Regions from separate parts of the Desulfovibrio sp. 3_1_syn3 genome, predicted to be linked through region 1. Evidence: riboswitches for the same ligand, from Rfam matches in the RefSeq annotation. Region 1 holds a riboswitch; the other holds the start of a gene.
What was found. Region 1 has a riboswitch for cobalamin ahead of HMPREF0326_RS11690 (FecCD family ABC transporter permease). Riboswitches for the same ligand answer to the same signal wherever they lie in the genome.

Region 1 (3,613 bases):
ATACGTGGCTGCCCTGCACGCGGGCTGGCGGGGCAACCGTTGCGATTTCCCGGGTACGGGCGTGGCCCGCTTCTGCGCGCGCTATGATCTCAAACCCTGCGACCTGCTGGCCGTGCGCGGACCCAGCCTGGGGCCGGGACGGGCGGAGTTCGTCAACTTCGAGCGGGAATGGAGCGACGACTTCCGGCCCTGGTTCGACCCGGCAACGCGGACCATGGATCTCTGGGGCCTGACCCGCCGGCAGTTGCAACAAGCCGGTCTGCCGGAGCGCCAAATCTACGGCCTGGATCTTTGCACGGCTTCCAACAACGGACAGTTCTTCTCTTACCGGCGTGAAAAAAGGTCCGGCCGTCAGGCCAGCCTGATCTGGATCACGGCCTGAGGCTGATCCGTCGCGCGTCTACCTTGGCAAGCGTATAAAAGTTCATTTAATTTATACGGCTGGTTCAATGTATTGGTATTTATCATATACTCTTTCCCAAGAGTTGGGCGAAGCCACCTTTGCTCCGCCGGAGCGAAGCGCAGGCGGATGGCTGGTGCCGGGAGAATTCTAAAAAATATGCGCTAGCCGTTGCCGCGTCAGCGGCTTGCTTGAGCCGTTCACGGCGAAGCCGTATTATGGATCAAGACAGCACCGCTACGGATAGCGACAGCGATTTCCTTGGATACAATTTTGCGTAACCAATTGCTGTCTTCATCCGTAGCTTCCTTCGTCGCAACGGCTGAAGCAAGATTTTTGCGCGCTGGCAAGGAAAATGGAGCTTTTTGCGCGGAAACCGACCGGAAGGCGGCCCAAAGGGCCGTGCCCGTTGGCGAGCCGGGCGAGCCTTACGGGCATCAAGAGCAGGGCTGTACTTCAAGTACGTGAGCGGCAAAAAACGCCGGATGACGCCGCCAACGTCGAACAGGCTGGTTTTGACGGATAATCCCGGCAAATAAGATGCCTTAAAAGCTGGAGTCAGATGTATCTGTCCGGCCGCATTGACAGGGCCGCGCGCCGCGCCTAATGTGCCCTCTGACAACGGTAGCCGGACCGGCGGAGCAACGCGGAACGGCTTGAAAAGGGAATCCCGTGTAAAACGGGAGCGGACCCGCCGCCGTGAGATCCGCAAACCGCGCCCCATTTTGTGCCACTGGAAACGGGAAGGCCGGGGCAAGGGGATCAAGCCGGAAGACCTGCCGTGCCCATTTTCGCGCTCCTGGTGCAGCTTAACTTTGAAAAAGTGCATTGCTCTGGCGTGAGATGTTCTCCGGCAACGGGTTTTTGCCGGTCAGGCAGAGGAAATACGGGCCTCTTCCAGTTATGGAAGAGGCTTTTTTTGTCCGCATAGCCCCATATGATATGCACATAGATGCCCTTTCCCGGCCGCCCCGGACGCGGTCCCTTTGCCTTGCCCTGGCCGGGCTGGCGGCGCTCTGGCTATGCTCCCTGCCGCTGGCCTGCCTGCCGGGGCCGTTCCCGCTGGGCGTGAATGAGGTTTTCCGCGCGCTGGCCGCGAGCCTGGGCCTGGCCGCCGCTCCGGTGGACGCCTCTCAACTCCTGGTAGTGGGGCAGATCCGTCTGGCGCGGGTCTGCCTGGCGGCACTTTGCGGCGGCGCGCTGGCCGTGGCCGGCGTGGCCCTGCAAGGCGTACTGCGCAATCCCCTGGCCGACCCTTTCACCCTTGGCATTTCCGCCGGTGCGGCCTGCGGTGCCAGCATGGCTATCGCCCTGGGCGGCGTCGGCGGCGGGTTCGGCCTGTGGCTGGGGCGGATTCTGGGCCATGCGGCGGGAGTGACCCAGGCCGGGTTGGTGGCTCCCGCCGCTCTGGCCGGGGCCCTGCTGGCCCTGTGCGGCGCGCTCTGGCTGGGCCGGGGCAAGGGGGATTTCAGCCGCGAAAGCGTGATTCTGGCGGGTATTGCCGTGGCCGCCTTTCTGGGGGCCCTGGTGGCCCTGGTCAAGGCTCTCAATGAGGAATCCGTGACCAGCATCGTGTTCTGGATTCTGGGCTCGCTCCAAGGCCGGGGCTGGGACAGTCTGCCCCTGCTGCTGGCGACCCTTATTCCCGGTCTGCTGGCCGTGGGTCTGGGCTGGCGGGCCTTGGACGTGCTTTCGCTGGGCGACGAGCAGGCCGCGCAACTGGGTCTTAATGTGGGCCGGGCGCGCTTCTGGCTGTTGGCCGGGGCCAGCTGCATGACCGCCGGTTGCGTGGCCGTGGCCGGAGTGATCGGCTTTGTGGGCCTGGTAGTGCCGCATGTGCTGCGCCTTTTGCTGGGACAGGGGCACGGCCCTTTGCTGGTCGGGGCCTTTTTCGGCGGCGGCGTGCTGCTGGTCTGGGCTGACGTCCTGGCCCGCAGCGTGCTGGGCGGCGGCCAGGAATTGCCCGTGGGCGTGGTCACGGCCCTGTTGGGCGGGCCGTTTTTCGCCCTTCTGGTGCGGCGGCGCTGATGTCCGGCGCACGATCAATGGACAGGCCGCTGAGCAGAGCAGTGGAAGGGCCGATGCTGGACGTGCGCGATCTCACGGCGGGCTATGCCGGGCGGCCCGTGCTGCGCGGCGTGAGCCTGGCGGCGCGCGGCGGCGAAAGCGTAGCCCTGCTGGGACCCAACGGCAGCGGCAAAACCACCTTGCTGCGTTGCATTTCCGGCGTGCTGCGGCCCCAGGGCGGCGGCATACGTTTGGCGGACAGGCCGCTGGATGGCCTGCGTCCGCGCGAACGCGCCCGGCTGGCGGCCGTGGTGCCGCAACGCGCGGAATGCCCGTCCGGCCTGAGTGTGCGTCAGATGGTCCTGCTGGGGCGCTATCCCTACCTCTCCTGGCTGGGCGGCTACGGACGGCGGGACTACGCCGCCGTCGGACAGGCCCTGGCCGCCACCGGAGCCGCCGCTCTGGCCGCGCGTCGCGTGGGGGAGCTTTCCGGCGGGGAACTGCAGCGGGTGCTGCTGGCGCGGGCTCTGGCCCAGGAGAGCCCGCTGCTCCTGCTGGACGAGCTGGCCGCCGGTCTGGATCTGGCCCGCATGGTGGAACTTTTTGATCTGCTGGAGCGCCGTCGGGCCGCCGGGGCCTGCGTGCTCATGGCCATGCACGACTGCAATCTGGCCGCCTTGTATGCAACCAGGCTCATGGGCCTGAAAAACGGCCGGGTACTCTTTGACGGCCCCGTGTCCGAGGTCTTCACCGAGGAGAGACTCAGTGTTCTGTACGATATTCCCATCCGGGTTTTTTCGCATCCGCGCTGGGGCCTGCCCCAGGCGCTGCTGGGGCGCGCTTCCGGGCCGTGGAGCAACGGCGCCGTCAATTTTGCTGCTGGTTCTGCTGCTGACGGGCCTGAATCCGGCCCCGGTTCAGGCGGCTCCCATTGAGGTGGTTGACGACACGGGCGTCACGCTGACTCTGGATAAACCGGCCGAGCGGATCATCGCCCTGTACGGCGCCTACAACGAGCTGCTGCTGGCCTTGGACGCGCGCGACCTGCTGGTGGCGCGCACCGTGGCCGACGCCCATCTGCCGGAGCTGGCCGGTCTGCCCGCCATAGGCACCCATATGCGGCCCAATGCGGAACTGATCGTGGCTCAGAAGCCGGATCTGGTGCTTCAGCTCGCCGGACGGCGCGAGGCGCTGTTGCAGACCGAA
Region 2 (3,613 bases), on a different contig from region 1:
TTTCCAGATCTAGCACTTCGTCGCGGATAGCCAGGGCGATCTGTTTGCAGACTTCGCCGCGTTCCAGGTCTTCGCGAACGAAGCTCCAGCAGAGAATCGTCACCGGGCCGGTCAGCATGCCCTTGACCGGTTTTTGCGTGAGCGACTGCGCGTAGAGAATCCAGTCCACGGTCATGGGCCGCTTGCGGTACACGTCGCCGTAGATGACGGGCGGCTTTACGCAGCGGCTGCCGTAGCTCTGCACCCAGCCATTCTGCGTAAAGCAGAAGCCGCCGAGCTGCTGGCCGAAATATTCCACCATATCGTTGCGTTCAGCCTCGCCATGCACAAGGACGTCCAGGCCCAGTTTCTCCTGCTTTGCGATGCAGTTTTTGATTTCTTGTCTGATGGCGGCCAGATAGTCCGCTTCCGGCATGTCGCCCCGCTTGTAGTCCAGGCGTGTTTTACGGATGGCGGCGGTCTGCGGGAAGGAGCCGATGGTCGTGGTGGGCAGCGGGGGCAGGTTGAGCCAGGACTGCGCGGCATGCCGTTGCGGATAGGCCGAGCGGCGGGAAAGCTGGTCCGGCGTGACGGCGGACGCGCGTCGGCGCACGGCGTCAATGCGGCTGTCGGCATGCCCGGCAGCCGCCCGCAATACGGCGGCATTGGCCGCCAGGGCCGCGTGGTCGCTGTTTTCCGCGATGTTTCGCAGGTCGGTCAGCTCCGCGCACTTCTGCACGGCAAAGGCCATGCGGTTCCGGATGTGCTCCGGCAGGGTTGTTTCTTTCTCCAGGTCCACAGGGCAGTGCAGCAGCGAGCAGCTTGATCCCAGCAAAACCCGTTCCGTGCCGAGCGCGGCGACGGCCCGCGTGACAAGGGGCAGGATTTGGGCGTAATCGCTTTTCCAGATATTGCGTCCGTTCACCACGCCGAGCGAAAGCGCCGTGTCGGCGGGGAGCTTGTCCAGAACGGCATCCAGTTGTTCCCTGCCGCGCACCATGTCCACATGCAGCGTTGCGCAGCCGGAAGCGAGGGCTAGATCCAGATTCCGGCAGAGCGGGCCGAAATAGGTCGTCAGCATGAGCTTGCCGTTGCCGGTCGCGTTCAGGGCCGCGTAGACCTCCCGAAAAGCCACGCTCGCCTCTTGCGGCAGAAGTTCCGTGCAGAGCACGGGTTCCTCAACCTGGATGCGGTCGCACAAGGGCGCAAGAAGCGTAAAAAGGTCGGCATAGGCGGCCGTAACCGCGTCCAGACGCTCCCACTTGCGCGCGCCGTTGCGGGCTTTTGCCAGGGCCAGCCAGGTGAACGGACCGATCAGGGCCGGTTTCGGCGAAAAGCCGAGTTCCCCGGCCAGCCTTGTATCCGCGACCAGCGGGTGCTCTTCGCGATGCCAGGGCGTATCGGCATCGATTTCCGGCACAAGATAGTGGTAGTTGGTGTCAAACCACTTGGTCATTTCCAAGGCCGGGATGTTGCGCCGCGCATCGCCGCGCGCCATGCTGAAATACAGATCCGGGTGCGCGTCCTTGAGGCAGGGGGCAAAGCGGGGAGGCATTGCGCCGAGCATGCGGGTTATGTCCAGCATGCGGTCATAGAGTGAAAAATCGCCTGTGGTCACATAGTCAAGACCGGCGTCTTGCTGGATGCGCCAATGGCGTTTCTTCAGCGCCGTGCAGGTTTCGGCAAGCGCTTCAGCGGCAAGATCGCCTTTCCAGAAGGCTTCGAGAGCCTGTTTCAGCTCCCGCTGTTTTCCGATGGACGGGAAACCGAGAATGTGAGTTCGCATGGGATGCTCCTTTCAAAAGAGTTGAAAGGGCAGTCCATTTCACGTGCGTCCGGAGCCGGAATACAGGGATGCATCCGGAGAGGGCGGTCCGACTTTGTGCGGGACAAACCGCTCCGCGCGGGCTTTCAGGAAAATCCGCGCCGCGAAATTGCCGCACGGCGCATCCGCCGGTGGGCCGTGGAACGCAAAACAGCGGAGATGCCGGGCCGTTGGGCGGCAATTTCAAACGTAAGCTCCAGTCCGGGCAAATGCCTATACGCGAGACAGTACTGCCGTGCCGCACCAATCGCGGCCATTGTGACAAGTCGTCTCCTGACTTCCGGCCCGTGCTCGCCTTGCCTTCCCGTTCGTCCGTGTCGAACAGTGGCTTCGGTTGGGTTTGTCCCGGTTACAGTGGCGCGTCCGTAGCGGATTTACACCGCTTTCCGTTTCTCATCACAATATCTAGATAAATTGATATATGCTTTGGCCTGCGCTGTCAAGCATTGCCGAGGGACAAGCCCACGGGGCGAAGGCGTGGAAAATCGCCGCACGAGGGCGGTGTTCAATGGGGGGGCGGGCATGAATTGGGAGCGGCGTTGCCCCCCGACGGCCTTTCCGAGAGGCGCACGGATCAGGAAAAGCTTCCGGCAATGCGGCGGTTCAGTATTCCCGGTCCGGAGCGTTCAAGCCCAGGGGCAGGTTCAGGCGGCGGGCTTCCTCCTGGAGGCTGGGGTCCACCCAGAAGGCCTTTTCCTGCACAAAGCTGAGCACCTCGAATTCTTCGGGATCCACCGGGCGCGAGTAATAGTAGCCCTGGGCGTAATTGCAGCCGATGCTGAGCAGAAAGCGCGCCTGCTCCACAGTTTCCACGCCTTCGGCGATGATTTTCATCTTGAGCTGGCGGGCCAGGGTGACGGTGTTGCGGGCTACGATCTGGCCGCGTTCATTGTCCGTGCCGTCACTGATGAAGGTGCGGTCCAGCTTGACGATGTTGAAGGGCAGGGCGCGCAGGGTGCTCAAGGAGGAATAGCCCGTGCCGAAATCGTCCATGGAAAAGACGAAGCCCTGTTCCTGGAGGTCGTTCATGACCCGGATCAGGGTTCTTTCGCTTTCAAAAAAGGCGCTTTCCGTGAGTTCCAGTTCCAGCAGGTGCCGGGGCAGGCGGTATTTGTCGGTCAGGGTCAGCAGCTTGCCGCAGAAACGGTCGTCGTTGAAGTGCATGCGGGAGACGTTAATGGACACGGGCGTGGGCCGATAGCCCTTGTCCAGCCAGAGGCGCAGCATTTTACAGGTCTGTTCCCAGATGTACTCGTCAAAACGGACGATGAAGCCGTTGCGTTCGAACAGCGGCACAAAGCGGCCCGGCAGGATCAGCCCGTCCGTGGGGTGTTGCCAGCGGGCCAGGGCCTCGGCCCCCACAATTCGGCCGCTGGAAATCTCCACCTTGGGCTGGAGGTAGAGCACGAACTGGCCTTTTTCCAGGGCCTCGTGCATCTGGTCCTTGATATTATTTTCATCCAGCAGCCGGGCGCGCAACTCGCCGTCGTAAAAGGCGTAGTTGGTCAGATCGCTGCCTTTGACGGTTTTCAGGGCCAGATGGGCCCAGTCGCAGAGCACGTGCACCGGGGTCCTGCGTTTTTCCACCGGGCAGATGCCGAAAAAGAGCATGACACGGTAGGATTGGGTATATTCGCGCAACTGGCGCGAGAGCCAGCCCACAAAATGTCGGACCCGCTCGCGGTCGCCCGCGAGGCAGGCCACAAACACGTCGCCGGACAGGCGGGCGAAGGTTTCCAGCCGTTTGTCGATCTGTTCGCGCACAAGATGGGCGATGGCCCGCAGCAGGCGGTCGCCTTCCTCCAGGCC

Region 2: it holds a riboswitch for cobalamin, as region 1 does, so the genes downstream of both, metE (5-methyltetrahydropteroyltriglutamate--homocysteine S-methyltransferase) here and HMPREF0326_RS11690 (FecCD family ABC transporter permease) in region 1, are expected to answer to the same signal.

The regions. Positions count from the first base shown of each region.
Region 1 is NZ_ADDR02000002.1:80,556-84,168, forward strand. Features, by position in the region: gene HMPREF0326_RS11685 (polyphenol oxidase family protein) at 1-382, shown strand, start outside; cobalamin riboswitch at 1,006-1,198, shown strand; gene HMPREF0326_RS11690 (FecCD family ABC transporter permease) at 1,343-2,428, shown strand; gene HMPREF0326_RS11695 (ABC transporter ATP-binding protein) at 2,482-3,342, shown strand; gene HMPREF0326_RS11700 (ABC transporter substrate-binding protein) at 3,281-3,613, shown strand, end outside.
Region 2 is NZ_ADDR02000001.1:643,008-646,620, reverse strand. Features, by position in the region: gene metE (5-methyltetrahydropteroyltriglutamate--homocysteine S-methyltransferase) at 1-1,765, opposite strand, end outside; cobalamin riboswitch at 2,052-2,229, opposite strand; gene HMPREF0326_RS02745 (bifunctional diguanylate cyclase/phosphodiesterase) at 2,408-3,613, opposite strand, start outside.